2 regions of the Fictibacillus arsenicus genome follow, and region 1 is predicted to be linked to the other one. Evidence: a T-box and tRNA genes for the amino acid it is inferred to sense, from the RefSeq annotation. Region 1 holds a T-box; the other holds one or more tRNA genes.
What was found. A T-box is a leader RNA that pairs with one kind of tRNA and senses whether it is charged. The one in region 1 lies ahead of lysS (lysine--tRNA ligase), so its partner is inferred to be a tRNA-Lys.
Positions count from the first base shown of each region.

Region 2: it encodes a tRNA-Lys, which carries the amino acid that the T-box ahead of lysS (lysine--tRNA ligase) is inferred to sense. The anticodon was not compared.

Region 1 covers NZ_CP016761.1:998,194-1,016,711, forward strand. The annotation lists gene ABE41_RS05300 (L-cysteine desulfidase family protein) at 1-950, opposite strand, end outside; gene ABE41_RS05305 (hypothetical protein) at 1,244-1,462, shown strand; gene ABE41_RS05310 (DUF3977 family protein) at 1,487-1,723, shown strand; gene ABE41_RS05315 (hypothetical protein) at 1,724-2,182, opposite strand; gene ABE41_RS05320 (GNAT family N-acetyltransferase) at 2,282-2,770, shown strand; gene ABE41_RS05325 (YdeI/OmpD-associated family protein) at 2,799-3,470, opposite strand; gene ABE41_RS05330 (HAD family hydrolase) at 3,502-4,206, opposite strand; gene ABE41_RS05335 (ABC transporter ATP-binding protein) at 4,206-5,933, opposite strand; gene ABE41_RS05340 (ABC transporter ATP-binding protein) at 5,947-7,725, opposite strand; gene ABE41_RS05345 (SMP-30/gluconolactonase/LRE family protein) at 7,908-8,786, shown strand; gene ABE41_RS05350 (GNAT family N-acetyltransferase) at 9,478-12,597, shown strand; gene ABE41_RS05355 (amidohydrolase family protein) at 12,619-13,476, shown strand; gene ABE41_RS05360 (GNAT family N-acetyltransferase) at 13,506-14,135, shown strand; gene ABE41_RS05365 (cytidine deaminase) at 14,298-14,726, shown strand; gene ABE41_RS05370 (chloramphenicol phosphotransferase CPT family protein) at 14,930-15,484, shown strand; T-box leader at 15,526-15,800, shown strand; gene lysS (lysine--tRNA ligase) at 16,053-17,597, shown strand; gene ABE41_RS05380 (helical membrane plugin domain-containing protein) at 17,761-18,240, opposite strand; gene fdhF (formate dehydrogenase subunit alpha) at 18,256-18,518, opposite strand, start outside.
Region 2 covers NZ_CP016761.1:203,687-217,826, reverse strand. The annotation lists gene ABE41_RS01315 (DUF2179 domain-containing protein) at 1-140, opposite strand, end outside; rRNA gene rrf (5S ribosomal RNA) at 627-742, opposite strand; rRNA gene ABE41_RS01305 (23S ribosomal RNA) at 879-3,818, opposite strand; tRNA gene ABE41_RS01300 (tRNA-Ala) at 3,958-4,033, opposite strand; tRNA gene ABE41_RS01295 (tRNA-Ile) at 4,059-4,135, opposite strand; rRNA gene ABE41_RS01290 (16S ribosomal RNA) at 4,225-5,774, opposite strand; tRNA gene ABE41_RS01285 (tRNA-Ile) at 5,952-6,028, opposite strand; tRNA gene ABE41_RS01280 (tRNA-Gly) at 6,040-6,113, opposite strand; tRNA gene ABE41_RS01275 (tRNA-Pro) at 6,121-6,197, opposite strand; tRNA gene ABE41_RS01270 (tRNA-Arg) at 6,207-6,283, opposite strand; tRNA gene ABE41_RS01265 (tRNA-Leu) at 6,329-6,414, opposite strand; tRNA gene ABE41_RS01260 (tRNA-Leu) at 6,470-6,553, opposite strand; tRNA gene ABE41_RS01255 (tRNA-Lys) at 6,569-6,644, opposite strand; tRNA gene ABE41_RS01250 (tRNA-Gln) at 6,812-6,886, opposite strand; tRNA gene ABE41_RS01245 (tRNA-Asp) at 6,904-6,979, opposite strand; tRNA gene ABE41_RS01240 (tRNA-Glu) at 7,017-7,091, opposite strand; tRNA gene ABE41_RS01235 (tRNA-Ser) at 7,095-7,185, opposite strand; tRNA gene ABE41_RS01230 (tRNA-Asn) at 7,189-7,263, opposite strand; gene ABE41_RS01225 (SprT family protein) at 7,440-7,898, opposite strand; gene cmpA (cortex morphogenetic protein CmpA) at 7,996-8,118, shown strand; gene ABE41_RS01220 (Tex family protein) at 8,148-10,286, opposite strand; gene ABE41_RS01215 (SpoIIE family protein phosphatase) at 10,642-11,250, opposite strand; gene sigB (RNA polymerase sigma factor SigB) at 11,247-12,038, opposite strand; gene rsbW (anti-sigma B factor RsbW) at 12,004-12,486, opposite strand; gene ABE41_RS01200 (STAS domain-containing protein) at 12,483-12,815, opposite strand; gene ABE41_RS01195 (PP2C family protein-serine/threonine phosphatase) at 12,878-13,885, opposite strand; gene ABE41_RS01190 (anti-sigma regulatory factor) at 13,897-14,140, opposite strand, start outside.

The sequences.
Region 1 (18,518 bases):
CCAGCAACGGTAACTCCGCATAGTGCCGACAAACGGCCAAACTTAGACTTCATATAGATCGAGAGCAGATGGCTTAAGGTTACTGCTCTTAGCATTTTTTCTTCAGTTGCTCCGATTTTTTCGGCTGCTGCCACAACCGGCATCGTAACGGCGATTCCTTGATTTCCACTTCCGGAGTTCGCCATGACAGGCATGGTCGATCCAGCCATCCGGGCATCTGAGCCAGCCGCAGAAAGAGCCATGCTGTAAGTTGCGAGATCGTCAGAAAGAATACCTGTTTTAGTTTGGTCATAAAGAGTCTTTCCAACCTTTAAACCATAATCATTTGAAAGACCTTCTTCACAAATCGCCCGGTTCAACTCAACACTACTTTTAACGAGTTCCAATTTATTTAGTGGCACTTCCGTTACGAAAGTGTAAAGGTCATCAACCGAAAGCTCAGGGAACTTTTCTTGTTTTTGAGGTATGGATTTCATTGTGTCAGACTGATCCAGCAGGACTTCACCATTAACTGAGATGTAACTCACATTCGTATGATCACCAGAAATGATTACCTTAATTTTTTCTGTTAGAGTTTCTAAATTAACCTCAATATACAATTTCTCTGGTGTGTCTGCTGTCTCCACTCGTACCTTGCCCTCGCGAACGAGTTGGATCGCAGCCTCTTCATCTGCTTTTGTAACTCCTTCTAAAACTCGAAGCTGTTTAGAAGCATCTCCAGCGACGACACCTAGAGCGGCTGTAAAATCAATACCGGTAAAGCTCATTCCAGGAATTCCTACAGACAATGCATTTTTAATGACATTGCCACTAGCAGAAACCGAGATCGAAGTGACATTTTTTTTCGTATATTTTTTTGCCGTAGCAGCAGCCAGTGAAATGGCAACAGGTTCCGTACAGCCTAAAGCTATCACCAGCTCTTTTTCAAGCAAGTTATAAATCCGCTCCATACCATTCAGCTCCATCCAGATGTTTTTCTCTACTTCTAACAATAATGGGTAGAGATAGGAAAAGGGAAGAGGTAATTATGACCTAATTAAAATAAATAATTTGGATATTTATGTTAAAATTAAGAGGCTGAGGAGTGTGGTTTATGGAATTCTTTATATTTATTATCTTACTTGTATTTATGTTTGATATGGCTAAATTCAGGAAACAAAATCAAACCATTATCGATCAAAATGAAAAAGTAATTTCCCTCTTAGAAGAAATTAAAACCAAGTAAGTGGTGGAGGCTAAATCTATGGATAATCAGGTAGTAGTTTTTATTTTAACGATGATTGGCAGCATTCTTGTTTTTTTAACATTTGGTGCTCTTGTAGGCGGAGAAAATATAGAATTTACTTATGTCACTTTATTCATTGTTCAATTTTCTTTTACAACAGCAATGCTCTTCAAAATTTACGATAAGGTAAAAAAATTAGAAGAGAAGCAAGTTGAAAAGAAAAGAAAAACGATCTAAGTCCTGAAAAAAGGAGATCACGGCTTGAAATTTATTGAATTCGGATTAGGAAACAAATGGTTTATAAGGACAGAAACAGAAATAAACAATGGTGCGGAATTCGAAGAAAAAGGAATCGTTTTGCCTATTAATCTGCAATCGATTTATTTAAGGATCTGGATTAAGAAATCTGTTTTTATTTTGGACTCCAAAGAGGGATATAAAAAGATCAAAAAGAACCGAAAAGATTTCAAAATATTAATTGGAATTAGAAGTCTCTAATTAATCCACTACATACAAATTAAAAAACTGATAATGCCCATCTCCGGTGATCTTTAATATCAGGTTTTCACCGATGGGCTGTAAGAGCTTTTTCTCTTTAAACTGAAGTGATAATTCGTCTGGGAATGCGTCGAATGAAACGGTAAAGGAACCAATTAAAGTTTGTTTTTTATCACTACTAAAAGCTGTACTTAAAGTGAAGGAAAGCTCTTGGGGAAGTTCGGTCTTTGAAAGTTTATGTTTGAGTTTAAGCTGGTTCACCATATTCTTTGTGATGGAAAACTCTGCTTCCCAATAGTCATTTTCACCTTTAAATAAGACAGTGACATCTTTTATTGAGTGCTGTGTCTTTACTGTGGTTTCTGCTTTTTTTACCTGGGAATCTTGTCCTCTTAAAAACGTTGATGCGAAAGCGAATCCAAATAATAAAACAGCTGCTATAAGGAGTTTCTTCTTCAATTTAGATGCCTCCTGTATTCGAATGGAATATTAAAAGGTATTCTTCAATACAGATAAAATTCCTTGAGGTTATGATTTAGAAAGGGAGTAGTGTTCAAAATGACACCGAATATTAAAGTGAGGCGGTTTGAAGATGCTGATTTTGAGACAATTAACCAGTACACTTTACCTGACGAGCAAGCGATCTATACATCCATCCCTTCTCTTATTGTAGAGACTTTTCGGGCAGATAAATGTAACGAGCCGTTTGTGATTTGTTCTGAAGGTCATGTCGTAGGCTGGTTTGCGTTGTACACAGATCAATCAGGAAATATCTACACGAATAATGAAAAAGCTATTCTTTTAAAATCCTTATCGATTGATGCCCGTCATCAAAAGAAGGGCTATGCACTTGAGGCTTTGAGAGGATTGCCTAATTTAGTGAAAGAACAATACAAAGACAAAGACGAAATAATATTAACCGTTCATGAAACGAATTCACCTGCGATAAATTTGTACAAAAAAGCTGGATTTGTTTATAAAGGTGAGAATTACGATGGAGAGTATGGAATTGAATTGATTTTTCATCAAGATCTATTGAAAAAGTGACGGGATATAATCTCGTCACTTTTCGTCGCTATTTCATTTTTCTTCGATACAGATCTCTAGATTTATAACCTTCACCCAAGATGTCTTCCATCTCAAGCAATCGCTTTTCTTGTGTCTCTTCTCGTTGGGCACTGTATACATAACGCGCCCAATCTTTTTGGTATCCGAATGTTAAACTAGTGTAAAAACTTAATAATTCAGCATTTTTTTCTAAATACCTTTTAATATCATCGACATGGACGATATAGTCATCTACGCATTGGCTTTTTTTCGAGGGAGAAGCTGCTTTCTTTTTCTCGGATTTTAAACCAACCACAGTAAAAACATCATTTAAACTGACCATCCTGGAAAACTTCAAATTGCTTTCCGCTACAAAACCATCCTCACCAACATTTATGTAAGGGAAAATCTGATCCCGTTCGATGTATTCTTTATATTGTGGATTATTCTTTTTAGGATAGGCGAAAAAAAGATATCCTTTGTCACTGAGCAGTTGTTTCTCAATAACTTTATGCAACTCGTTTGAGAACTCTTCTAGATTGAACACAAAAGCAAAGATCAGGTCGTATTTTTCTTTTTGAATGGAAGCATCAAAATCAATTTCTTTAAATTCATTGATGTCCCCGGGGAGATTAAGAATCAGCTTGCTTGCATATTTTCTAAGATTTAATTTATCGACGATGGATTTTGTAGAGTTCATGGTTAGACCTCCCAATTTTTTTGTTAATGAATTACTTCAGCAATAAGTCTCTTATATCCTTCACATCTGACACAATGGCATGAGGGGAATGATCGGTTGAAGGAACAGCACCTCGTGAATTAATCCAGATCGCATCGATTCCTGCATCAATGGCTCCTGCTACATCATGAATCCAAGAGTCTCCAATAAAGATCGTTTCATCTGGCTTTATGCCAAAAAATTTCAATGGTGCATGATAAAGCTCCAAATCTGGCTTCCTTAACCCTAATTCTTCCGAACAAAAGATGGTTTCGATTGGAAACACTTTCGATAATCCCATTTGATGCACTTTTTGACGTGGATCATAAAGAGCGTTCGTCACAATGCCAAGTTCGTAATGATTCCTCAAATCCATTAGAAGCTGAATCAGAGATGGATCTTGGTTAATACATGAAAAACCTTTTTGTAAAAACAGATTTTCTATTCCATTGATGATCTCATCGTCAGGTGTCATATCAAAATGAGAAAAGGCATGTTTCCACCGTGCTCTTCGAAATTCCTGAGGCGTAAATTCACGATTCTTAAGCTTTTCGATCAAGTGGGATGGAACACGCAACTTTTTCTCAAGGAAAAGAGCTGCGTCTAAATTTTTCGTTAAAGGATGTTCACTGAGTATTTGAATCAATCCTGTTTTAAACCAGTCTGAATTTAGAAGGGTATCATCTAAATCAAACAAGAGCAGTTTATACTTCTTCATTATGCACCAACTTCTAATGTTTTTTCCGCATAAACCAAACTTTTGTAAACGGTATTTCCTTGCATTAACTCTTCGTGAGTTCCTTGCTCAACTATTGAGCCGTTATCCATTACAAAGATGATATCCGCGTTTTTCACGGTAGATAGTCTATGCGCGATGACGATAGTCGTTTTCCCTTCTCTTACAAGGTCAAAGTTGTATTGAACCAGTCGCTCAGTTTCAAGATCCAGTGCAGACGTTGCTTCATCTAAAATTAACACTTCTGGATTTGAGATGATTGCTCGTGCAAGAGCCAGGCGCTGCCGCTGTCCACCGGAGAGGGTGATGCCTCTTTCTCCAATTTCAGTATCATAACCTTCCGAAAGACCCTCAATGTATTCATGAATTTGAGCCATTTCACAAGCTTTAATCATTTTCTCATGAGAAATCTCTCTTCCTAATAATAGGTTATTCCTTAGTGTGTCTGGAAAAATGTATGGTTCTTGTGTAACGAAACCAATTCGCTTCGTCCAATCTGAGTATACGAGTTCATGAAGGGCATAGCTGTTTACTAAAATCTTTCCTTCTGATGGTTTAAAAAAGCGCATAAGAAGCTGAGCGATTGTGGATTTTCCGCCGCCGCTTGTTCCAACAAAGGCAATCTTCTTTCCAGATGGAATCGTAAACGTTAGATCGTGAAGCACGTTGTTATCAGAATCCTCGCTGTAAGAAAAAGAAACACCACTAAAAGTAATTGATTCAATTTTTTCATTAAAAGGTAGAGAACCATCTTTTTCGGCCGGCGACTCAATCACGGAACGAAGCCTGTCAACGTTGGCATAAATGTTAGACAAATCCATCGAAAATGCAAATAAGCGATGAAGAGAATCCATCAGCTGCCCTGTGAATTGATAAACGATGATAAACATACCGATCGTTAGATTTCCTTGGATAACACTATACCCGCCGTATCCTAACACGATTAGTGAAGCTCCCCATTTTAAAGGTTCACTCGCCAGGATCTGTCTGTTGTTGATTTTGGCCTGCTTCATGACTGCATCAAAATATCGTTTGAAGTGGCGGTTATAGATTGAAGTTTCCCACTCAGTCCGGTTGTACGCCAGTACCTCACGTGTAGAGGAGATACCTTCTTCTATATGTATAAGCAGATCCGTTTTCCGGTCCTGAGCTTCTTTTCCGGCTTTACGAATCAACGGTGAAAAATGTCTGCCCATCATGATATATAATGCACTAAACAGTAAAATCGAAACTAACAGAACAGGGGAAGACAGGAAGATAATGACCGAAAGCACTGTAATCGTAACGAACAACTGGATAAGCCTTGGGATATATCCTCCTATCATGCCGGCTACTTGTGAAACATCATTTGATAAATAATGGACATACTTCGTCACACGTTCATTATGAAAAGTCTTAACGGGAATGCGCTGCATATAGTTCATAAAATCTCTTGTCAGAACATCGATGATTCTCGCCTGAATGCGGTGAAAGGTGTGCGGTGCGATCGTAAAAAGAAGAGCATACGCTATGAAAGCACCAGCGAACATGAGCAAGATCGGAACGAGTTTATCGTATTGCCCGTTTATAAAAACGTCATCGATGATGTATTTTTGCAGTGCTGTAGTCGCGATGATCGACATCGATTCTAAACATAACAACAATAGAGAAAGCAGAAAGAACCACTTAATCTTTTTAATATAATGAAGAAGCCATTTTATATTATCCATCTAACCCCTCCAATTAAACGATTTCTTTTTCAGCAATAGGGAGCTGTGTCCCATGATGTCCTTCAGATAAATGATAAAAGATGCCTTTTCGAGCCATCAATTCTTCATAAGTTCCTTTTTCAGCAGCCTTACCTTGCTCAATGACAACAATCTGATCATAATCTTGTACCGTTGAAAGGCGGTGAGCTACCGTGAAGGTTGTTTTTCCTTTTAAAAGGGTATCCAATGCACGCTGAACTTCAACTTCGCTCACGTTATCTAAAGCAGACGTAGCTTCATCTAACAGGATGATTTTTGGGTCCTTCAAAAACATTCTCGCAAGCGAGATTCGCTGCTTTTGTCCGCCAGAAAGTTTGATGCCCCGCTCACCAATTAAGGTGTCGTAACCATTCTCAAGTTCCAGGATAAAATCATGTGCATATGCCGCTTTGGCGGCGGCTTCAATTTGTTCATCCGTTGCATCAGGGTTACCGAAACGAATGTTTTCACGGATACTCGAACCGAAGAGATAAGTCTCCTGAAAGACATAGCCGATAGAATCACGGATTTGAGAAAGCTTCAAATCTTTTAAAGAAACACCGTCTAGTAAAATATCACCTTTGCTAGGGTCATAAAATCTGCCTAATAGTTTTAGAAGGGTTGATTTTCCGTTTCCGCTCGTACCGACAAAAGCAATCCTTTCACCAGGTTTAACATTTAAATTGAATCCTTTTAAAATGTCGTCTGAAGCAGGATAGCGAAAATGAACGTCCTCGAACTCTACGTGTCCTTTTACTTCTGATAATAATGATGGCCGCTCAGGATCGTTCACGTCAGGTTTAATATTGACCATTTGATAGATTTTATCCACTTGATACATGAGTACCCTTTGTTCAGTCATTGAGGTGATAACAGCGGTTAAGCGGTGCATAGCGGTAAAATAGTATAATAAAAATGCAGAAAACTCACCGACAGTAAGACTGTTAGAACGCACAAGGATAGACCCATAGATTAAGATCGCGATAGCCCCTGCATAATAGGATAGGCGACGGACGGTTCCACGGATATAAGCATAAAGATAGGCTTTAATCATGCTCTTGTTATAGGTAATTACTTTATCGTTCAGCCGGCCGTACTCCCATTTTTCAGAAGAATAGGCACGCACTTCGAGCAATGAGCTGATTGTTTCATAGATTTTCTTGTTTAGTGCAATCCGGTTCGTACTTAATTCTTTACTAAGAAGGGATGCTTTTCGTTCAAAGCGCGGACCGATTAAATAATACAGAAGAAATGCAGGAATGATGATTAGTGCAAGTTTTACATTCATCGTAAAAAGAATAAAGATCGCGATAATTGAGAAGATAGCTTCTTGAATCATAAAAGGAATGAATTGGCGGTATAGATTTTGAACAGCAGTTACTTCTGTATTCATTAAGGAAAGGGTATCTCCGATAGGGGTCTTTTCAAAATAGGAAAACCCTAATTTTCTAAGATGCGAAAAAATATTGAAGTGTATGTCTCTTGAAGCTTTTTCTTGTACAATGCGCTGAAGGTTATTTCTTACTGTGCTGAGGTAGATCATGATCGCGAGCAATCCAGTTGTTGCGCCTAAAAGTGAGAAGAATAGTTTAGTGTTCTTTTCTGGCACGATCACATCAATAAAATATTGAATGAATTTCGGGATTAAGAGTTCAATTCCCGTGATAAAAATACTGCTAAGAATAACGAGAGAAAAAAGCCATTTATAAGGCTTCAAAAAAGATAATGTCCAAAGATACACTTTAAATAAATGAGAGGCTTTGAGCGTTTCCATAAATCAGCTCCTAACATATTTTGTTATTTTAAAATGAGCGGAAGTTTAATTTTACAACAAGTTTGACAGCGTTTCCATAACTATTTTCTGATTTAGAAATGTTATAATCGATATCATATATATGGTGAGTTTAGGGAATGAAGGGGATAGATGAAACGAATTGCAAACAGGAGGTTTTAGTATTGAAAGATGAAGCAGAATTAGTTTTGCCAGTGAAAGCCGATCTTGGCGAAGGGCCATGCTGGGACTCACAAAATGGTGTATTGTACTGGGTGAATATTTTAGGTGAAACAGTGAATATATACAATCCAGAGACGAATGAAAATAGAGAGATTGATGTGAATCAGTTAGTAGGGACCGTCGTTCCGAGGAAATCTGGCGGACTTGCTCTTGCTTTGGAAAAAGGGTTTTATTTCTTGGACTTAGAGACCGAACAGTTAACTGAAATTGTTGATCCGGAAAGTCAGCTGCCAGAGAATCGATTTAATGATGGAAAATGTGATCCGTACGGTCGGTTCTGGGCGGGGACATTGAGTTTGAGCGAAGAGCAAGGGAAGGGATCGCTTTACTGTTTACATTCGGATTTTAAAGTGGAAAAGAAAGTAGGAGACCTTACGATATCCAATGGCCTTGCTTGGTCGCCTGATCATAAATTCATGTACTTAATCGATACGCCAACCAAGAAGGTAACTCGATTTGATTATGATGGGGAAACCGGAGCAATAGAAAATCCGGTTGCTGTCATCGAGTTTAAAGAAGGACAAGGATATCCTGATGGAATGACGATTGATGATGAGGGAATGCTTTGGATAGCGCATTGGGCTGGCGCACAAGTCTCACGCTGGAATCCTGAGACTGGCGAACAATTGATCTCGATACCAATTCCAGCACTGAATGTTACATCATGCACGTTTGGTGGTGCTGACTTGAAGACACTCTATATCACGACAGCAAGAAAAAATATGACGGAAGAGGAGCTGGAGAAATATCCGCTCACAGGAGGTCTCTTTAAAATAGAGATAGATGTAAAAGGAAGCCCCGCGTATTCATTTGGCGGTTAAAAACTAAATCATTTTTACAAGAAGTCAATAAGGTGAGCCGGTAGCAGATACTTTTGCGGTTTAACTTGTTGGCTTTTTACTTTGTAAAAACCTTTAGTATCTGTCTATGAGCCGAAACATAAGGTCTATGAACTTAACTAGTTACTCTATGAGTCAAGCTTTGGAATCTATGAGTCAAAATAAAAGCTCTATGAACCAAACGGATTTCTATGAGCCAAAAGGAATGCCCTATGAGTCAAACCGAACCGTCTATGAACTGTTATAAAAATGAAAATCAATTTACTCAATTTTCTAGGCAATAGCAAATAATTTAAAAACTTCTGAAAATTTTATTTACTTTTTTACCCATATGAATTACAATGTTTTAGGTAAGGAAAATATTTCAAATGAAGGAGGCGTTGGACATGATTCAATTTAATTATGAAACGATGAAAACAATTAACGTCCAATACACAACCTTCTATATGGTATCCGTTTAATTTTAGTTACGTGAATCGGAGCCCCAGGATGTGTATGCATTCTGGGGCCTTTTTGTGCATTTTTTAGTGTATCCAAAAGGTCATCAGCATTCTGGTGGCCTTTTTTATTTTTTATAAAAGGGGTGCTGACGATGATACAGTTCAGAAAATCGCGTGATAAAAGGTGGAATCGCTAAAACATAGGAATTAAAAAACGACTGGAGGCAACAAAAATGGAAGTAATAAAACAATCAGTAATCGATCAAATTACAATCGTAGAATATGATCCTAGCTACGCGGGAAAAGTCGCTGAAATGTGGAACAACAGTCGTGACGGCTGGGGCGGCGGCAACACCATCAGAACAGAAGAACAAGTCTTAAAACAAGAAGCAAACTCAACAAACCTCCATTTATACTTAGCCCTTGATGGCGATAAAGTCGTCGGTTATTGCAGCCTAGGTGAGTACCGCGAAGATGAAGGCGCGCTTTATATTCCTCTTTTAAACGTGAGTGGAGATTACCATGGAAAAAAGATAGGTAAGAAGCTTGTTCTAAAAGCACTTGAGAGAGCGATTGAAATGAAGTGGCCGCGTCTCGACCTTTATACGTGGCCCGGAAATACAAAAGCAGTTCCGCTTTATAAAAAATGCGGATTCTTTTGGGAAGATCGTGATGACACAACACACCTCATGAACTTCATGGCGTCCGTTATGCAAACCGAGGCAATAACAGATTTTTTCAATAAAGTTAACTGGTATGAAAGCAGCACCCGAAAGATTGAAGTTTTACCTGATGGAAATAAGGACAATAACTTCCATTATTATGAGTACTCTTGGGAAACAAAGAACCAAGAGAAATTAAGAATGGAGTTTGAACGTTTTGGAAGGGGACTCCGATTAATTGAAACGGATGACTATCTGATCTCTGCTACAGTTGAAGACTTTAATCTTGTATTTGGTTCAGAATATAAGATCCAATATGGTGTTATCAATAAGTCAGGCAAACCATTAACGGTAGCGATTGAAGGGATGAACGACAAAAATATCGAGTTTCAGGTCTCTAGAGAGACAACGGTAAAAGGTGAAGAGACCATTGAAGTGCCTTTTACAGTAAATCCGATCGATGAAGAACAGAGCGTTTGGCGGACACATCCAACAGTATCTGCAATGCTGACAATCAACGGTAAAAAAGCATTGTTTAAAGTGGGTATCAGACCCAAATTCCCATTGAATCTGAGCTGTAAATTTTCAGATGCATTGACGTTTGCAGGGAACTCATCGACGTTCTATATGGATCTAGAAAATAATTTTAATGAAGAGGCAGCGTTTTCCTTTGAACTGCCTGAATCAGAATTAATCGATATGGAAAACCGCAAATTCCTTGTTACGTTAGCACCGAACGCAAAACAATCCGTACCTGTGAATTTTTCATTGATCAAGCATGGATTCTATTCAGCTGATCTAGAGATTACAGCAACGAAAAAAGATGGAAGCTCTGTGGTTTTCTCAAAGAAAATAGGAACCGCCTTAAAAGGGATCGGAACAAAATTTACAGGAGAATGTAATGATTATTATCACGTGTACAACAGTCAATATCATTTAATCCATGAGAAATTCAACAACTGGATCAAGCCTGGTAAAGGAAGTAAAGACTACAAACTGGCATTGATGAGTCCGAAGCTCGGCAAACCATTTTCGGAAGAACTGTCACGCATTCGTCCCTTGCGTGTGGAGCCGATCTTGGAAGAGGGATATGCTGGTATGAAGGCTGTCTATCGTTCAAATGCATTTCCTGGTCTTGAGCTTGCTTCCATTGTGAAATTATTCAGTGAAGGTTTGGTTGAGCAGCATTTTGAGATCACGAATACAGAAGACACAGAAACAGCAGAAGAAGTTTGGCTGAACAATCCAATTTTTAGCCGTCTCTTAGAGAGAGCGATAATGCCTTATGAGGGAGAAATTTTGGAACTTAACGATTCGATGGGATCTTTTCTGGACTATTGGAAAAGCCAAAATCTTTCTGAAAACTGGATCTTCTTAAGAGGACAGAACAATCCTCGAGGGATCTCATGGTCAAAAGACGAAAGCATTCATTTTGCTTCATGGTTTATGTATTTTGAACACAACGCTGGAAAATTAGCTGCACATCAAACGGTACAGACCAAACCGGTTGTGTTTTCAATCGGTGCATTTCATGACTGGCAGTCGTTCCGTGAATACGCGGTGCAAAAGAGCAATATGCCTGCTACGAGCCTTACGAATCATATGACGTTCTCCATCAATGATGGGAACCCATTTGTGAGCGGGACTGAAGTAAAGGCTGTAGTTAAAGATTATAAATCAGCGTTCTTTAACGGCATGATTGAAATTAAGCTGGACGATGAAATTCTGCAAAGCCACCTGTTCGCTTCAGATGAGGAGATGACGAGTGCATCGTTTGATATTCCGCTGGCTGCTGAGGAACCGGTTCACGTTTTAACATCCAAAATGAGTTTAGATTCTATCGATGTTACGCGTCAAACTGCGGCTTTTGTCATGAAGGACACACAGGTTTATTACGAGAAGAGTATTAAGAGTGATTTAGAAGTTTTGTCTGTTGAAAACGGAGAAATTAAGATTTCAGCTTCTGGCCAATTTGCACCAAGTTTGTTTTCTCTAACGTACAAAGGTCAGGAATGGATGGATTCACCATTTCCAAAACCGGCTCCGAAATCCTGGTGGAATCCATGGTTTGGAGGAATCGTAGGGCTTGTTGAAGGCACGAGTCTGAACTCTCTTTTAAAAGAGGAAAGTACCGTAGCGTTTGCTGAGAAAGAGGACAGCAAAGGAAACGTGTGGAAGGGCTTGAAGATATCCACAAAATACGAAAAGCATGAAACCTTTAAGGGGCTTGAGATCCATCAGTACTTCTTAATGCTGCCGGGGGTTCCAGTTCTTTGCCACACTTCAGAAATTGTTCAAACGATGGGTAATTATCTGCAGGGTAAGAATTTCTATACCGGATGCTTCTTAAATTCGGGACCTGAACTCACAAAGAACTGGGCCAGCTTCCAAAGTGAAACAGGTGAATGGGCGATGGTTTATGGAGGAAAAGGCGAACAGGAGATGGCGGTTGATCGAAGCGTTGTGTTCGGTAGTGATGATCACGAGAATCTTCTTCAAATTGTAGCTAATAAAAACGCCACATTTGTGGATTCTTATATCAACAAAGAAGTAATTGAGCTTGGTTATGCTGAGAAACTTCACTTAGCGCATGGTTCTAAGCATTTTACAGCGCCAGTATTTTATCTTTTCAATAATAAGGTAGTTCCAGACACAGCTCTAGAAGATTTAAAGAAGATTCGTTTTTGCTAACATCGACAAGGGAGAGAGTCCATGAAAATCATCGACGCACATATGCATTATTCGAACATTGAAAGCTTTAAACAAACAGCGAATGATCTGTCCAAACTGGACTATTCCTATGACGGAATTATAAAAGAATATAAAGAAGCGGGCGTAGTGCTCGGCATAGCGATGGGCCTAACAGAGAAAGAAGTTGAGGGGTTTCCGGACCCCTTGACTGCTACACCGATGGGAATCGATTTAGAAGATAGAATTCCTGAGAACGTCGTGTACTGTGCAGGCATCAATCCGCATCATTTAGGTGAGAAGGAACTAGCAGAACTTGAAGAAACGGTGCAAAAGCCGGAAGTGGTCGGTTTAAAAATCTACTTAGGCTATTATCCATTCTATGCGTATGATGAAGTGTACCAGCCGGTGTATAAGCTTGCGGCGAAATACGGTCTGCCGGTTGTGTTTCATACGGGGGACACATATTCAGAGCGCGGATTGCTGAAGTATTCTCATCCGTTAACGCTGGATGAAATAGCTGTAATGCACCGCGATGTGAATTTTATGATGGCTCATTTCGGTGACCCGTGGACACTGGACGGAGCCGAGGTAGTTTACAAGAATCGCAACATGTACGCGGATCTCTCCGGGCTAGTCGTTGGAACGAGAGACGATATTAATAGATACAAAGATTCTCCGAGGTTCTTTAACCACCTGAAGCATGCGCTGACTTTTACGGATAACTATGAGAAGTTTTTGTTCGGAACAGACTGGCCCCTCGTGCCAATCCAACCGTACATCGATTTTGTGAAGGAGATCATATCTGAGGAGCATCATGAGGATGTTTTTTACAATACGGCGGTGAAAATTTTTCCGAAGATCAGGCCGTTTTTAAAATAACTGATCGAGAGTGAGAGGGGGTGATGTCTTTGGTATATGTTGTTGCTGGAATTTTTCAAAAGAAGTTTACTAGAAAACAAACAGAAAGAAGGGATCACCCCCATGATTACAGGGAAAAAGTAGAGTTGCGGCCGGTATCATTAGAAGACCATAAACGATCGTACCATTGGCGGAACGATGAAGAAACAGCAAGGCTGGAAGCGGGTTCTGGTATGTATCGATATAGTCATACACCGCTCGAACAAATTGAAGCCAGCTATGAAAAAGATATTCGTACCATTGATAAGCGAGAGGTAGGAGAATTCTCGATTTATACCCTCGGAGAAGAATCGCGGCATATCGGTTCGATCGGGTATCGGAATCTTGATATTGTTTCACGGCGGTGCGTAGTCGGTCTTGGAATTGGAGAAAAAGAGCTGTGGGGCAAGGGCTATGGAACAGATGCGCTAAAAGCTTTAATCAACTATCTGTTTAAGACGATGAATTTAAGAAGGATTCAACTGGATACGTGGAGCGGCAACACGCGTGCGGTTCGTTCCTATGAAAAATGCGGTTTTACGATCGAAGGACGTCTGAGAGAAGATACTTTTATTGATGGAAAGTACTATGACACCATTGTGATGGGGCTATTAAGAGAAGAATTTCAATACGAATCTTAATCTCACATCAATTTTTCGGTTGATCACATAATTTTAGCGGCTCATCACATAATTTCTGCGGTCAATCACATAAAAAAGTGGCAACATCACATAATTTAACATAATGTGGGAATTGAAGGTGAGCGTTATAGCTCACCTCTTCCTATGAACAGGAGAGATAAGATGCTGAGAGTAATAGATTTGGAAGAAAGAGATCACGAACTCATTCGTGCAGCTGAACAAGTCATCGAAAAAAATTACATATACGGCAAGCATCATATTGGAGCGGCAGTCCGTACAAAATCAGGAAGAATTCATGCAGGTGTTCACTTAGAAGCAAACGTAGGCAGAATTGCGGTTTGCGGTGAAGCGATAGCGCTAGGGAAATCAATATCTGAAGGCGATCATGATATCGAAACGATTGTAGCTGTTGCGCATCCTCATCCGCACGAGGATATAGAAAAGTGTTGGGTCGTCGCGCCATGCGGAATGTGCCGTGAACTAATCAGTGACTATGGTAAAGACACGATGGTTATCTTGCCGTATCACGGAAAGAATGTGAAATGCAATGTGATGGAGCTTCTGCCGGAAAAATATAACAGCGGAGATTAATAGTTTATTAAAGAAAGCAGATGATAAAATGGATTACTTATTATTGATATTAATTTTTGCAGCCATGTTTGCCATTTATGATGCAATTAGAAAAGTTAACAATAATATATTGAAACAGACAGAAGAAATTAAGAAACTGAATGAACATTTTATTCAAAGTACCAATAAGTCATCATCATTATAAAAGGATTTTTAGAGGGGAAATGAACAAGGGGAAAATTATTTTATTAAATGGTGTATCCAGTCCAGGAAAATCTACTTTAGCAAAAGAATTGGTAAAAAAGCTGCCGGATTATTTTCACTTCAGTATTGATGATTTTGACACCATTATCGAAAAGATGGAGGCCCGGGATAGCGATCATCTGATTCCGGTTCCAACCGAACATTTTTTTCATCGCAACATTGCGATGTTCTCTGATAAAGGCGTTAATCTAGTCGTTGATCAAATTTTACATAACGAAGATACAACAAAGGATTGTTATGAAATATTGAAGGATTATCCTGTATTATTTGTCGGTGTTCATTGCTCACTTACTGAACTTGAAAAAAGAGAGAAAGACAGAGGGGACAGGCCGGTTGGACAGGCAAAATCACAGCTGAACTATGTGCATAAGCAGGGTGAAGTTTATGATATCGAAGTGGATACGAGCGAAGGGATTGACTCTGCTGCTAATGCTATTCTTAATAAATTGCCCGGATCCAACTCCCAAATAGGATGGGAATCTACGCTTGAACAATATTTTGCAAAAAGCCTTTGACATCTGTAAGAAATCTTCGTATACTAATAAAAATTTAACAATAATTGGCTATGAAGAGAACGAGTAATTAAGCTGTATTATTTCCAGAGAGCTCTTGGTTGGTGTGAAAGAGCAATAATCGTCTTAATGAAAAAAGCCTCCGAGCTTTGTACGGATGCGAGGGGAACCTTGCTGATACTACAACGGGATCTCTCGTTACAGAGATAGGGTATATGCGAGTAATTATTTTTCATTGCCGTACCTGAAGAGGTTGGCATGGCGACATGTTAACAAACTGAGGTGGTACCGCGAATGCTTATAAGCTCTCGTCCTCAAGATGAACAATCTTGGGGGTGAGGGCTTTTTTGTTGTTTCTTGGCAGGGTATCAAAGCGGTGAGTTTTGTCAGAATTAGTCGACTTGTGGTTATTTTTAAAATAACGTGCGATTTTTGTAATTAACGTGAGAAAAAAGCCAATTAACGTGCGATTATTTCAATTTATCGTGGGATTCCTTGTAGGAATACCCAGTGAGGTAATAGTAAAAGCCGGTTCCACTCATTGGAACTGTCACTAACGAGGTGATGAAAGATGCATTGGGCATATCGAATAGCAGAAGAATTAATTAGAAAACATCCGAATCACGATACTTTTGTTTGTGCTTCGGGAATCAGTCCATCGGGTTCCGTACACATCGGTAACTTTCGTGAAGTTGTTACAACATATTTTGTAGTAAAAGCATTGCAGCAGATGGGGAAGAAAACACGCTTCATTTTTTCATGGGATGATTTTGACCGTTTTAGAAAAGTGCCAAAGAATTTGGATCCCTCTTTTGAACAATACATCGGAATGCCATACGCTGAGATACCTTGTCCATTTGGATGCCATAGCACATATGCGGAACATTTTGAAAAAGAGTTTGAAGAGTCGCTCCTACAATTTGGTATTGTTCCAGAATTCATTTATCAAAGCGAAGAATATCGAGCAAAAAGGTACAACGTTCAGATTTTGCATGTATTAGAAAACAGAAAACAGATCTACGATATTTTGATGGCTTATAAAACGGCAAAGCCAAATGAACAGGAACGAGAAAACTTTTATCCTGTAAATGTGTATTGCGATCGCTGCCGAAAAGATACGGTGAGTATTACAAGCTTTCAAGAATGTCATTTAAGCTATACGTGTTCATGCGGTCATTCGAACACAGTAGAGATCATGGAAGCAACCAATATGAAATTAAACTGGAAAGTAGACTGGCCGATGCGATGGATGGTTGAGAATGTTGTGTTTGAACCAGGTGGGAGAGATCACTCTTCTGAAACTGGAAGTTATCGGGTATCAAAGGAAATTGCCATTGAGATTTTTTACCACCAAGCACCCACTTATAAGCCTTATGAATTTATCAGTATAAAAGGGACTGGGGAGAAGATGTCGAGTTCATCAGGGAACAACATCACTCCTGAAGAATTATTAAGGGTATACACACCGGAAATCATTCTGTTCATGTTTGCTAAATATCAACCGAATTCTGCTTTTCATATTGGTTTGGATGAGGATGTCATTCGAAACTATACGGAATATGAGCGTTTTAGAGAAGTTGATCCAGCTCAATTAAAAGAAGAGATAAAGGCTGCTTTATATTTCTCGGTTAAAAAAGAAAAACTGTTAAACGGTCCAAAATTCGCTCAAGTAGCCAGCATCTTGCCCCTTGTAAACTTTGATGCATTGCTAGTAAAAGATGTGCTAAACAGAATAGGGGAAGCTTTTTCTTTAGATGAAATTCAGAAAGTTTGTGAACGAGCGGAGTATTGGCTGCGAAATTGGTGTCCAGAAAAAGTATTGAATATCAATAATCAAAAATACCATGTTTATTATGAGATGTTGACTAGTGTGGAGAAAGAATGGGTGCATGGTTTTACCGAAGTGTTGAAAAATGGTCCAGCGCTAGACGAAGAATTGATGAGAAACGTGTACGATATTTGCCACGACGATAATCCAAAAGTGAAAAGAAACAACCAAAAAAGGTTGTTTCAAATCATTTATCAGCTCATTTTGAATAACAACAGTGGTCCTCGAATTCCATTGTTGGTGCATGCAGTAGGTAAAGAGCGGTTACTATCATTGCTTGACTTTTAATCGCATTTTTTACAGGGGAATTCTAAATTCACCTTGGTATTAATGGGGTATCCGGGATATTCCGCAAAATATCCACATAACTAAATTTATCTGATTTTCGACAAACTACAACCTAAGTAAGAACACAAAAAAGATGACCCTGAAAATGAGGGTCATCTCTTCTTTATTTCTTCAATTCCTGTCCCATGCCTTTTAAGAAGTGAAGGCCAAAACCGATCGCTCGGTTAATATCAGGGTCTTTGAGTGATTTCACTAAATCGAATGCGCCAATCTTTTGTTCACTTTCCACAAAAGTTTCGCCTTGCTTCAAACCGGATACGACGCTGTCGAGCAGTTTTGTTGTTGCTTCTGGATCCATCTTCGTTAAAACGCCAGCGGCACCCATCACGTTGTTGATCATGTTCGTTACCGGTTCGCGTGAAGCCTGGCCGAGTGCGATGCTGGCAATCTTGTCTTTTGCTTCAAGCATCGCATTCGCTGCTTCCAACGCACCGATTTTATCGAGCTCTCCAATAAAATCAAGCGCCTTTGTTAAGGCGGCATCTTTTTCAGCTAAGGCTTTTTGGAGTTCAGCGAGTTTTTCTTTCTGGATCTGTTCTTCTGTTTTCACATTCTTCTTAACGACTGTAATCGGTTGTGCCATATTGAATCAGTCCTCCTATACTTCATCCGTCAGATGGACATAGCCAGGACGGTTCCATTTTCGCTGTACTTCTGCGCCATTTTGAGGATGTCGCTTTTTATTCCTTGGATTATTGCCAGGGAGCTTCACTTCACCTTGACGGCTTATGATTTCCATCCTTACTTTGGTCTGCTTATAAGCAGGCGTATGCGTGCGGTGGTCAACGGCAGGTCCCGTCAAGAAGTTGATGGCACTTTCGTTATCCACCGAGTTCATAGGGAGGAAAAGCTCGTTATTTT
Region 2 (14,140 bases), 800 kb from region 1:
ATAACTTCAAAAATACTTATAAACGCAGCCAGATACCGCTGGCCTTTGAGCGTTAATATCATCCGGATCGTAAAGAACGAAACGTACACTATATTAATCAATAAAATAATACACACCATAACAAACGCATTATCTAACAAGGCGGCAACCTCCTAAGGTGAAAAAATACTTTGTTAAGAATAACACTTTTTGGACAAGTTGGAAACTGGAGAATTGATGCAAAAAAGGTTTAGTGTTTAATAGAGGGTTTGGCGGCGGCCAAACAACCTTATTGTTTGAGTTGAGAGCTTGGCAGATGCCAAGTTTCCTTTTAAGAGGGTTAAAGCCTAGGGATTAGTGCGGGGTTTTGGCGAAGACTTATAAATTTTTTTGAGGACTTATAAATGTTGAGGCAGGTAAATTTGGCTTTTCCTGCTTTCATAAAAACCCAGTATTTATGTCCTGAATGTACTGTTTTTCACTTTCAATTGCATCTAAAGTTTGTTTTTCAAGCTCTTCTTAATAAAAAGGAAAATTTCAGATCAATTTTTAAGATTATAAGTTCATTTATGTTTTGCAGGTGACAAGCAGCCTTATTAATATACAAAAAAAGATGGAACGAACATAAAGTTCGTCCCACCTTCTTTGCCTAGCGACGTCCTACTCTAACAGGGGGAGACCCCCAACTACCATCGGCGCTGAAGAGCTTAACTTCCGTGTTCGGTATGGGAACGGGTGTGACCTCTTCGCCATCATCACTAGACCAGAAAGCGAGTTATTTATCTCGACAAGATAAAATTATACGCTATGTAATTAGGAATTTCAAGAGATTTTTTAATGATTTTCATCATTTATGTTCTCTCAAAACTAGATACGACGTTTCCAAACGTTTCATGTTTAAGGATAAGCCCTCGACCGATTAGTATCTGTCAGCTCCACGTGTCGCCACGCTTCCACACCAGACCTATCAACCTCATCATCTCTAAGGGGTCTTACTCACTTAACGTGATGGGAAATCTCATCTTGAGGGGGGCTTCATGCTTAGATGCTTTCAGCACTTATCCCGTCCACACGTAGCTACCCAGCTATGCCCCTGGCGGAACAACTGGTACACCAGCGGTGTGTCCATCCCGGTCCTCTCGTACTAAGGACAGCTCCTCTCAAATTTCCTGCGCCCGCGACGGATAGGGACCGAACTGTCTCACGACGTTCTGAACCCAGCTCGCGTACCGCTTTAATGGGCGAACAGCCCAACCCTTGGGACCTACTTCAGCCCCAGGATGCGATGAGCCGACATCGAGGTGCCAAACCTCCCCGTCGATGTGGACTCTTGGGGGAGATAAGCCTGTTATCCCCAGGGTAGCTTTTATCCGTTGAGCGATGGCCCTTCCATGCGGAACCACCGGATCACTAAGCCCGACTTTCGTCCCTGCTCGACTTGTAGGTCTCGCAGTCAAGCTCCCTTGTGCCTTTACACTCTGCGAATGATTTCCAACCATTCTGAGGGAACCTTTGGGCGCCTCCGTTACTGTTTAGGAGGCGACCGCCCCAGTCAAACTGCCCGCCTGACACTGTCTCCGAACCGGATCACGGTTCAAGGTTAGAATTTCAATACAGCCAGGGTAGTATCCCACCGACGCCTCCACCGAAGCTGGCGCTCCGGCTTCTCAGGCTCCTACCTATCCTGTACAAGCTGTACCAAAATCCAATATCAAGCTGCAGTAAAGCTCCATGGGGTCTTTCCGTCCTGTCGCGGGTAACCTGCATCTTCACAGGTACTATAATTTCACCGGGTCTCTCGTTGAGACAGTATCCAAGTCGTTACACCTTTCGTGCGGGTCGGAACTTACCCGACAAGGAATTTCGCTACCTTAGGACCGTTATAGTTACGGCCGCCGTTTACTGGGGCTTCAATTCAGAGCTTCTCCCGTAAGGGATAACCCCTCCTCTTAACCTTCCAGCACCGGGCAGGTGTCAGCCCCTATACTTCACCTTGCGGTTTCGCAGAGACCTGTGTTTTTGCTAAACAGTCGCTTGGATCTATTCACTGCGGCTCTCTCGGGCGATAAACCCTATCAGAGCACCCCTTCTCCCGAAGTTACGGGGTCATTTTGCCGAGTTCCTTAACGAGAGTTCTCCCGATCATCTTAGGATTCTCTCCTCGCCTACCTGTGTCGGTTTGCGGTACGGGCACCTCTTTCCTCACTAGAGGCTTTTCTTGGCAGTGTAGGATCAGGGACTTCGGTACTAAAATTTCCCTCGCCATCACAGCTCAGCCTTCACGTTGGACGGATTTGCCTATCCAACAGCCTAACTGCTTAGACGCACTATTCCATCAGTGCGCTCACCCTACCTTACTGCGTCCCCCCATTGTTCAAACGGAAAGGAGGTGGTACAGGAATATCAACCTGTTATCCATCGCCTACGCTTTTCAGCCTCGGCTTAGGCCCCGACTAACCCTGAGCGGACGAGCCTTCCTCAGGAAACCTTAGGCTTTCGATGGACAAGATTCTCACTTGTCTTTCGCTACTCATACCGGCATTCTCACTTCAAAGCGCTCCACCAGTCCTTCCGGTCTGACTTCACTGCACTTCGAACGCTCCCCTACCCCTGTACCATAAAGGTACAAGCCATAGCTTCGGTGATACGTTTAGCCCCGTTACATTTTCGGCGCAGAGTCACTCGACCAGTGAGCTATTACGCACTCTTTAAATGGTGGCTGCTTCTAAGCCAACATCCTGGTTGTCTGGGCAACTCCACATCCTTTGCCACTTAACGTATACTTTGGGACCTTAGCTGATGGTCTGGGCTGTTTCCCTTTTGACTACGGATCTTATCACTCGCAGTCTGACTCCCGCGGATAATTCTCTGGCATTCGGAGTTTGACTGAATTCGGTAACCCTGTGGGGGCCCCTAGTCCAATCAGTGCTCTACCTCCAGGAATCTTGCCGCGAGGCTAGCCCTAAAGCTATTTCGGGGAGAACCAGCTATCTCCGTGTTCGATTGGCATTTCACCCCTACCCACACCTCATCCCCGCACTTTTCAACGTGCGTGGGTTCGGGCCTCCATTCAGTGTTACCTGAACTTCACCCTGGACATGGGTAGATCACACGGTTTCGGGTCTACGACCACGTACTATGTCGCCCTATTCAGACTCGCTTTCGCTGCGGCTCCGTCTATTCAACTTAACCTTGCACGGGATCGTAACTCGCCGGTTCATTCTACAAAAGGCACGCCGTCACCCGTTAATGGGCTCCGACTACTTGTAGGCACACGGTTTCAGGATCTCTTTCACTCCCCTTCCGGGGTGCTTTTCCCCTTTCCCTCACGGTACTGGTTCACTATCGGTCACTAGGGAGTATTTAGCCTTGGGAGATGGTCCCCCCGGATTCCGACGGGGTTTCACGTGTCCCGCCGTACTCAGGATCCACTCAGGAGGGAACGAAGTTTCAGCTACAGGGCTGTTACCTTCTTTGGCGGGCCTTTCCAGACCGCTTCACCTACTTCGTTCCTTTGTAACTCCATGTAGAGTGTCCTACAACCCCAGAGGGCAAGCCCTCTGGTTTGGGCTGTTTCCGTTTCGCTCGCCGCTACTCAGGAAATCGCATTTGCTTTCTCTTCCTCCGGGTACTTAGATGTTTCAGTTCCCCGGGTCTGCCTTCTCATACCCTATGTATTCAGATATGGATACCATCCCATTACGGATGGTGGGTTCCCCCATTCGGAAATCCCCGGATCAGTGCTTACTTACAGCTCCCCGAGGCATATCGGTGTTCGTCCCGTCCTTCTTCGGCTCCTAGTGCCAAGGCATCCACCGTGCGCCCTTTCTAGCTTAACCTTATATGATGTTTACACATCAAAGATTCTTGCTTTGGCGCAGATAAATAATCTATCTGCCTTGCATTACTTTGTTTGGATGTCGATATCTAGTTTTCAAAGAACACAATTTAAAAATGCATCATCCATAAGATGTGCAATGGTGGAGCTTAGCGGGATCGAACCGCTGACCTCCTGCGTGCAAGGCAGGCGCTCTCCCAGCTGAGCTAAAGCCCCATATTCTAGGAATATAAAATTTAAATGGTGGGCCTAAATGGACTCGAACCATCGACCTCACGCTTATCAGGCGTGCGCTCTAACCAGCTGAGCTATAGGCCCCTAAAGGAAGTATAAAGTTCCTTCAAAACTGAACAAAAGGCAAAAGGTGTACTTACGAAACAGTCGAAGCTGTTTCATAATCTCCATAGAAAGGAGGTGATCCAGCCGCACCTTCCGATACGGCTACCTTGTTACGACTTCACCCCAATCATCTGTCCCACCTTCGGCGGCTGGCTCCCAAAAGGGTTACCCCACCGACTTCGGGTGTTACAAACTCTCGTGGTGTGACGGGCGGTGTGTACAAGGCCCGGGAACGTATTCACCGCGGCATGCTGATCCGCGATTACTAGCAATTCCGGCTTCATGTAGGCGAGTTGCAGCCTACAATCCGAACTGAGAATGGCTTTTTGGGATTGGCTTGGCCTCGCGGCTTCGCAACCCTTTGTACCATCCATTGTAGCACGTGTGTAGCCCAGGTCATAAGGGGCATGATGATTTGACGTCATCCCCACCTTCCTCCGGTTTGTCACCGGCAGTCACCTTAGAGTGCCCAACTGAATGCTGGCAACTAAGGTCAAGGGTTGCGCTCGTTGCGGGACTTAACCCAACATCTCACGACACGAGCTGACGACAACCATGCACCACCTGTCACTCTGTCCCCCGAAGGGGAAAGCTCTATCTCTAGAGTGATCAGAGGATGTCAAGACCTGGTAAGGTTCTTCGCGTTGCTTCGAATTAAACCACATGCTCCACTGCTTGTGCGGGCCCCCGTCAATTCCTTTGAGTTTCAACCTTGCGGTCGTACTCCCCAGGCGGAGTGCTTAATGTGTTAACTTCAGCACTGAGGGTGGAACCCCCCAACACCTAGCACTCATCGTTTACGGCGTGGACTACCAGGGTATCTAATCCTGTTTGCTCCCCACGCTTTCGCGCCTCAGCGTCAGTTACAGGCCAAAAAGCCGCCTTCGCCACTGGTGTTCCTCCACATCTCTACGCATTTCACCGCTACACGTGGAATTCCACTTTTCTCTCCTGCACTCAAGTCTCCCAGTTTCCAATGACCCTCCACGGTTGAGCCGTGGGCTTTCACATCAGACTTAAGAGACCGCCTGCGCGCGCTTTACGCCCAATAATTCCGGATAACGCTTGCCACCTACGTATTACCGCGGCTGCTGGCACGTAGTTAGCCGTGGCTTTCTGGTTAGGTACCGTCAAGGTACGAGCAGTTACTCTCGTACTTGTTCTTCTCTAACAACAGAGCTTTACGACCCGAAGGCCTTCATCGCTCACGCGGCGTTGCTCGGTCAGGCTTTCGCCCATTGCCGAAGATTCCCTACTGCTGCCTCCCGTAGGAGTCTGGGCCGTGTCTCAGTCCCAGTGTGGCCGATCACCCTCTCAGGTCGGCTACGCATCGTCGCCTTGGTGAGCCGTTACCTCACCAACTAGCTAATGCGCCGCGGGCTCATCTGTAAGTGTCAGCCGAAACCGACTTTCAAAAAAGAAACATGCGTTTCTTCTTATTATCCGGTATTAGCCCCGGTTTCCCGGAGTTATCCCCGTCTTACAGGCAGATTACCCACGTGTTACTCACCCGTCCGCCGCTAAATCAGAGGAGCAAGCTCCTCTTCATTCGCTCGACTTGCATGTATTAGGCACGCCGCCAGCGTTCATCCTGAGCCAGGATCAAACTCTCCATAAAAGTGTTTGACTTGCTCTAATTTGTTACTGACGGAATTAATTCTTAATTCCTTACCTTTGCTTTTGTTCAGTTTTCAAAGAACTTGTTTTGGCTTGTCTTCTTTCGAGACAGCTTTATTATCTTACCGAATCGAAGTTATAAAGTCAAGCGCTTTTTAAAATCTTTTTTAAGATAATATGGTGGGCCTAAATGGACTCGAACCATCGACCTCACGCTTATCAGGCGTGCGCTCTAACCAGCTGAGCTATAGGCCCGTGAAAATTAATGGAGCGGGTGATGAGAATCGAACTCACGACCAGAGCTTGGAAGGCTCTTGTTTTACCATTAAACTACACCCGCAAAAGAATGGTCGGGAAGACAGGATTTGAACCTGCGACCCCCTGGTCCCAAACCAGGTGCTCTACCAAGCTGAGCCACTTCCCGCAAAAAATATGGCGCGCCCTGAGAGATTCGAACTCCCGACCTTTTGATTCGTAGTCAAACACTCTATCCAGCTGAGCTAAGGGCGCATATCCATTGCATATTCAAATGCATTATATGTTATTGTGAAAAGTTGGTGCGGTCGAGAGGACTCGAACCTCCACGGGGTTGCCCCCACTAGCCCCTCAAGCTAGCGCGTCTGCCATTCCGCCACGACCGCGCGGCAAGATGCCAGCGCATGAACACTGCAACTTATAAGTTCAAAAGAATTAATATGGTGCGGGTGAAGGGACTCGAACCCCCACGTCAAAGACACTAGATCCTAAGTCTAGCGCGTCTGCCAATTCCGCCACACCCGCATATTAATTTGAAAATGGTGAGCCATGAAGGACTCGAACCTTCGACCCTCTGATTAAAAGTCAGATGCTCTACCGACTGAGCTAATGGCTCATGCTTAATGTGTCCGTCAGATCCTGTCTCTTCCTCTAAAAGCGAAGTAACTAAGTTTATCCGTCGAGACAACCGTAGTCAATCACGATGTATCGCTTGTGACTGAGCTAATGGCTCAAGATGTTTTAAGCATTAAATACTTAAACACTTATCTTAAAAACAAAAAATGGCTGGGCTAGCTGGATTCGAACCAGCGCATGACGGAGTCAAAGTCCGTTGCCTTACCGCTTGGCTATAGCCCAACACCTTAGAATAAAAATGGCGGACCCGACCGGGGTCGAACCGGCGATCTCCTGCGTGACAGGCAGGCATGTTAACCACTACACCACGAGTCCATTCATCTAGGTATTTCGTATTTTTTCAGAAAATATATGGTGACCCGTACGGGATTCGAACCCGTGTTACCGCCGTGAAAGGGCGGTGTCTTAACCGCTTGACCAACGGGCCACATGGCAGAGAAGAAGGGATTCGAACCCTCGCACCGCGTTAGCGATCTACTCCCTTAGCAGGGGAGCCCCTTGAGCCACTTGGGTACTTCTCTGTATGGCTCCACAGGTAGGACTCGAACCTACGACCGATCGGTTAACAGCCGATAGCTCTACCACTGAGCTACTGTGGAATGTCTTTTAAGGACAATTAATATCATAATTGTTACAGCTTAAAATGTCAACCCGTTTTAGAAGGTTTTTTCTAAGCTTTCGTTACTGCAGACACCCATTATAAAAGGCTTTGTAAAGGGCTTGTCTAACAGCGACTTAATTAAATTACCACATTCCTATAATCGAAGTCAACACCCTATTTTAAAGAAATCTGTTTTAATTTCCCCCTGCACTTTCCGCACACATATCTCTTCGTATCAATTTTCCTTTTTCTTTTATAAGACTGCATACAGTCTGTGCAAAGATAGTGATATTTATAACTCTCTGTTCTCCTTTTTTCAGGGATAGATTGACAATAACGGGATCCTCCAACTTTATTCAGCCAAAACTTAAAATCGTAATCACCATGTTTATAGCCTTTCCCTTCAATATGCATGTGATAATGCACCAGCTCATGCTTTATAACTCCAATCAGCTCATCCATTCCAAATGCATCATAAAGATGAGGATTCATTTCGATGTCATGGGACCTTAATAAGTACCGTCCGCCGGTTGTCCGTAATCTTTTGTTGAATCTGGCGTTATGACGAAACTTTTTATTGAAAAATTGTATGGAGATTTCTTCTGTTAGTTTTTGCAGTTCTTCATCTGTCATGGTCATGCCCCTTACTATTTCAAGTTCACATTAACAAGCATCTAAACATAGACTAATACACAAACAACGGATTGGGAAGTTCAAGGAGGTTCTCTATATGCCAACATGGTTTAAAAGACAGCTCCGCCGCGCTTACTATCAAAAAGATCGTTACCAAATCCGCTTACTGAATCAATGCTGGTTCTTTTATAACAGAAAGCACTCCTCCAGTGAAGAATGATCCCGCTGGAGAAGCGCTTTTTCTTTTGGCTATCCTTTTTTAGGACCAATCATCGTTAAGGCGATGCGCTGTTTTCCTACATCTATAGAATCGACCCAAACGGTTACAACTTGTCCCACACTTACAACATCCATCGGATTCTTTACGAAACGGTCAGTTAATTTTGAAATATGAACAAGACCGTCTTGTTTTACACCAATGTCTACAAAAGCACCAAAGTCTACTACGTTGCGGACTGTTCCTTGCAGCTCCATACCTTGTGCTAAGTCTTCCATCTTAAGAACATCCGTTTTAAGAACCGGACCTGAAAATTCATCTCGAGGATCACGGCCAGGTTTTGTCAGTCCTTCGATAATATCTTTTAATGTCGGAACACCAATATCCAGTTTACTCGAAGTCTCCTCAAGTGAAAGGGACTTTAATTTTTCAGCCAGAGCTTCTGTACCAATGTCGGCGGGTTTAAATCCTAACTCTTTTAATAAGGCTTTGGTCCCCTGATAACTTTCAGGGTGGATTCCCGTTTGGTCCAGAGGCTGATCGCCATCCATTACACGCAAAAATCCAATACATTGCTCGTACGTTTTCGCGCCTAATCGAGGAATCTTCTTCAACTCTGTTCTATTTTTAAACTTCCCAACATCATTTCTTTTTAAAATAATGTTTTGAGCAACCGTTTTGGACAGGCCTGAAACATACTGAAGCAATGAAGCTGATGCTGTATTTACGTTAACACCTACTTGGTTAACCGCAGTTTCGACCACAAAACCGATCTCCTCACCCAAACGTTTTTGTGATACATCATGCTGGTATTGACCGACGCCTATCGATTTCGGATCTATTTTTACAAGTTCAGCCAACGGATCTTGAAGTCTTCTCGCGATCGAAATGGCACTTCTCTCTTCAACCTGCAGGTCTGGAAACTCTTCACGGGCAACACTAGATGCTGAATAAACACTCGCACCCGCTTCGTTTACAATCACATATGCTACAGATTTATCGAGATCCTTTAATGTCTCTGCAATAAACTGTTCCGTTTCGCGAGACGCCGTACCGTTTCCGATTGCTGCAATTTCAATATCATATTGATCAATCAGTTTTTTTACTACCGCAGCAGATTTTTCAACTTCTGATCTTGGTGGTGTTGGATAAATGGTCTGAATATGAAGAACCTTCCCTGTTTCATCAACAACACCAAGCTTGCATCCGGTACGGTATGCCGGGTCAACTCCTAATACCACTTTCCCTTTTAATGGGGCTAGAAGCAAAAGGCTCCTTACATTTTCAGAAAAAATATGAATGGCACGCTCTTCTGCCTGCTCTGTTAAAGCTGCACGTATTTCCCTGTCGATCGAAGGCGCAATCAGTCTTTTATAAGCATCCTCTATCGCTTCACGCAAAAATGGTGCAGCTGGAGAATCTGATCGCTTAATCGTTTTTCTTTCCATTTTTGAATGGATCAAGTCAGCAGGAGTACTGATGCCAACTTTTAAAATCCCTTCTTTTTCTCCCCGGTTCACCGCGAGCACTCTGTGAGGAACAATCTTACGGATTGGCTCCTGGTATTCGTAATACATCTCGAATACTTTTTTCTCATCAGCTTCTGTATTTTTTCCTTCTGTCTTTATCTCGCCTTTTGAAAAAGTATTTTCCCTTATCCATTTTCGCATATCAGCATCATCAGACAGCATTTCAGCTATAATGTCCTTTGCTCCTTGAAGTGCATCTTCTACTGACAATACTTCTTTTTCTTCGTTTATGTATTCTTTCGCCGCTGCTAAAGGATTTTCATTGTGTTCTTCGAGAAGCCATAACGCAAGAGGCTCTAATCCTTTTTCTTTTGCTACAGTCGCTTTTGTTCTTCTTTTCTGTTTGTAAGGGCGGTATAAATCTTCTATATCCTGCAGCTTTTGGGCTTTATTAATGGCAGCAGTAAGTTCTTCTGTTAATTTTCCTTGCTCGTCGATTAGACGAATAACCTCTTCTTTGCGTGAGGCCAGGTTTTGTAAATAAGTCCAGCGGTCCATAATGTCTTTGATCTGAACTTCATCAAGCCCTCCTGTTAATTCCTTTCGGTAACGGGCAATAAAAGGCACCGTATTTCCTTCTTCTAATAATTCAATAACTTGATTAATTTGTTTCCCTTTAACATTCAGTTCCTGTTCCATCATACGCAACGCTTGTTCATTAACAGGTTGTCCCAATAAGAACACTCCTTTTTCAATCAATTACTTCTATTATAAACGAAGTATATCCCTTCGTAAAAAAGCTTTAGACTGTTAGGTATTTTTTAAAAAAGACTTCTTGGTAGTTGATTGGAGTGGAAGGTGCGAGACTCCTGCAGGATTAGCGGGACAGGTGAGACCCCGGCAGGCTTGAATAGCCTAGGGGGCTCACCGCACGCCCTGCGGAAAGCGAGCATCCTGAAGCGGAAAGCAACCCCTTCTTATCTTTGCAAAGCAACAAAGCAACAATTTTTAGCAAACAAAAAACACCATCCTCAAATGCGGTAAGGATGATGTTTCTCTAACTCATATTCACTTGACCTACCAGGACTGTAGCATCATCATTGATATCCTGCGGCAATCCGCTTATATACTTTACAGATTCCTTCGGTGAAATCATTTTTGTTAAAAGCGAACGGCTTTGCGTATGAATATCCATGCCATCAGAATAGAGCATAAATGTTAACTCTTTCTCGAAATTAAAATCCTGTACTTTAAATCGCTCTGGTTTTCCTACTAGGAAACCGACTTTCGGCAAAGGGTGTACAGCACGTTGTCTTTCCGCAGAGATCATAAAACGGATATTACCTACTCCAGAATAAGTGGCAGTTTGATTATTATAATCGACTTTAACGATTGCAATAACAGCACCGCGCGTATGTCTTAGTCCATCGTTGCAAAGATGCATAAGCTGCTCAACTGTCTCATAATGATTTTGATCGATGATGTCAGTTGCTGCTCCCGAAGCTTCTTTTGCCATCTTCCCGCTTCCTAAGCCATCCGCAACAGCACAAATCAAATAATCGTCCGTTTCTTTAACATAAAAACTATCTCCGCAAAGATCATTCCCCTTTTTCGGTTTTTGATACGAGGAAACAGATGCTCTGCTGTATTGATAGTGTTCCATCATCTAAGCGCCTCCGAAGGAGTCACTCGCAAAGCTTCTTTCAGCTTTTCTAAAGCTCTTCTTTGCAATCTAGAAACGTGCATTTGAGAAATGTCTAATCTTTCTCCTGTTTCCTTCTGGCTTAAGTTTTCAAAATAAGTGCACTGAAGAATTTCGCGTTCACGTTCAGAGAGAACCGCAAAAGCTTTCTGTAAAAGAAGTCTTTTGTCAATCTGATCAAATCCTTCATCATTTGAACCAACAAGATCTAGAAGTGTTACTGTACTTCCCTCTTGGTCAGCCTCGATAGAGCTGTCTACAGAAAGAGCTTGATAGCTTTTGCCCATTTCCATTGTCTCTAGCACTTCTTCTTCTGAAACTTCCAGATAATCCGCAATTTCGGCAATCTTAGGTGATCTCTGCAAGCTTGTTGTTAATTCTTCAACCGCTTTTTTTATTCTTGGTCCTAATTCCTTGATTCGGCGAGGTACATGTACACTCCAAGTCTTATCACGGATAAAGCGTTTAATTTCACCAACAATTGTCGGAACCGCAAAGGATTCGAACGATCTGCCAAACGTTTTGTCATATCTTCTAAACGCAGCTAATAAACCAATCATGCCGACTTGTACTAAATCGTCATGAATGCTTTTGCCTTTAGAAAACTTTCTTGCCAAGGAGTGAACAAGATCTTGATATTGCAGAACAAGATTCGTCTGAATTTCTTCATTCTGTGGATCTTGCTGTAACTCGTCGATCCATGCATAAACTTGCTCTTTACTGTGAAGGCGCTGGCGAGATTCTGTCGACATGTTCCTCCACCTCATCTCTGTGAAGATACTTAGTCATCATTACAACGACACCGGCTTCACTGCTTATTTCTACCTTGTCCATAAGTGTATCTATTAGGAAGAGGCCTAAACCTCCCTCATTTAACTGATCAACAGATTTTCCATCTACTGGGCCAAGATTTTTTGAGATAGATTCAACATCAAAGCTCTTACCTTGATCGACAACAGTTATTTCAATACGGTCGTCGAAAATATTACAGCCAATACGGACTTGGCCTTTCTCTCCATCCGCATAAGCGTGATTAACAACATTCGTCACTGCTTCAGAAACAGCGATTTTAATATCTTCTATTTCATCAAACGCAAAACCCATTCTGTTAGCAAGGTCAGAGATCGTTAATCTGACCACACCCACATAATCTGGTTTTGCAGGGACATTCATTTCAATATAGTCGGACGCTGTTCTCATAGCGCCTCCCCCTTTACTCCGCTTTCAATGTCCATCACTTCAGTTAATCCAGTAATCTCAAAGATACGTTTAACACGATCTGTCATACCACGAAGCTTCAATGAACTATTGTTAGCTTTTGAAGATTTTAGCGCTCCAACAAAAATTCCCAATCCTGTGCTGTCCATATAATCGATTCCAGAAAGATCGACAACAACAACGCTGCCTTCTTTTTCTGTCAATGGAAGCATTACTTCTTTTAGCTTTGGAGCTGTATATGCATCGACTTCTCCAGTAAGATGCAACTCGTGTGTTTCATTTATTTGTTGTTGATTAATTTGTAAATTCATTGTTTTCCCCCCACGCTTTGATTAAAACCCGATAAATTACCTTTACCCTAAACCAAAGTATGCTAAACCATTCGTTTTAAAATAATTAAGGTGAAATCATCTCTAAGCTCAAACCCTTGTAACCGATCCAGTTCCTGAAAAACATTCTGAACGATTTGCTGAGCTGGCAGATCCATATAATTTCGGATAAGAGACACGATTTCTTCTCTTTCAATAAAACCTTTGCTTGTCCGGCACTCCGTTACTCCATCTGAGAGCAGTATCACCATATCTCCAATTTCGATTACTCTCTCATAAGGATGGTAAGTGGTTGTTCGGGAGACACCTAAGACAAGCCCCTTAGCAATTAAATCGTGGAATTGATCTTCTTTTGCATTATAGATAAATCCAGGTTCGTGACCTGCACCTGCATAGAAGAATTTATGACTTTCAGGCTCATATACACCATGAAACATCGTAATAAACATATTGCTATGAACGTTCTGTTCAACAACGCGGTTCAGGTTTTCTAAAAGAAGATGAGGCTTCATCTGTTCTTCAGGAAGACTGTCCATCGCGTACTTAATCATAGACATACAAAGTGCAGCAGGTATGCCTTTGCCGATTATATCAGCTACGGCGACACTAAGGCTACTTCCACTTTTTACAAAATTATAATAGTCACCGTTCATTTTCTTAGCTGGAACACTGACAACTCCAATATCCAGTTCATCAAATTCAGGCACATCACTTAACAGCAAAGTCTGCTGCATGCTTGCAGCCACTTCGATCTCTGATTCTAGCTGCTGCTGTTTATCACGTAAACTCTGATGTTCACGATATGCAAACCCATATCCAATCATTGCCTCGAGAAGAAAATCAAAAGAATCCCTCATTTCTTCTGACATTTCAGGGAACAATTCGTCCATTACCTGAATATGCAGACTGACAAGATCTTCAGGTGAGATTTGCTGTTCCAGCAATTTTCTGCTGAATTGCTGGCCTTTATAGAGTGTCGTCTCAGTTTTAGCTTTTAGATAGACCGATAATAGATCTTGGTAACGTTCAGTTAGTGCGCCTTTTGCAGTCAAGAGCTCTCCTCCTAACGAAGCCATTTAGTAGCAGAAATCTCCGTCCCCACATCTACTGTGGATTCTATGGAAAATTCATCCATTAATCGCTTCACGCCTGGCAATCCCGCTCCTAAACCACCGGAAGTAGTATACCCATCTTCCATTACTTTTCGGATTTCGCGGATTCCTGGTCCATTGTCTAGGGCTACAATTCGCAGACCCTTTCTTCCTAATTGATCGATAGGCTCGATACAGATCTTTCCTCTGCCCGCA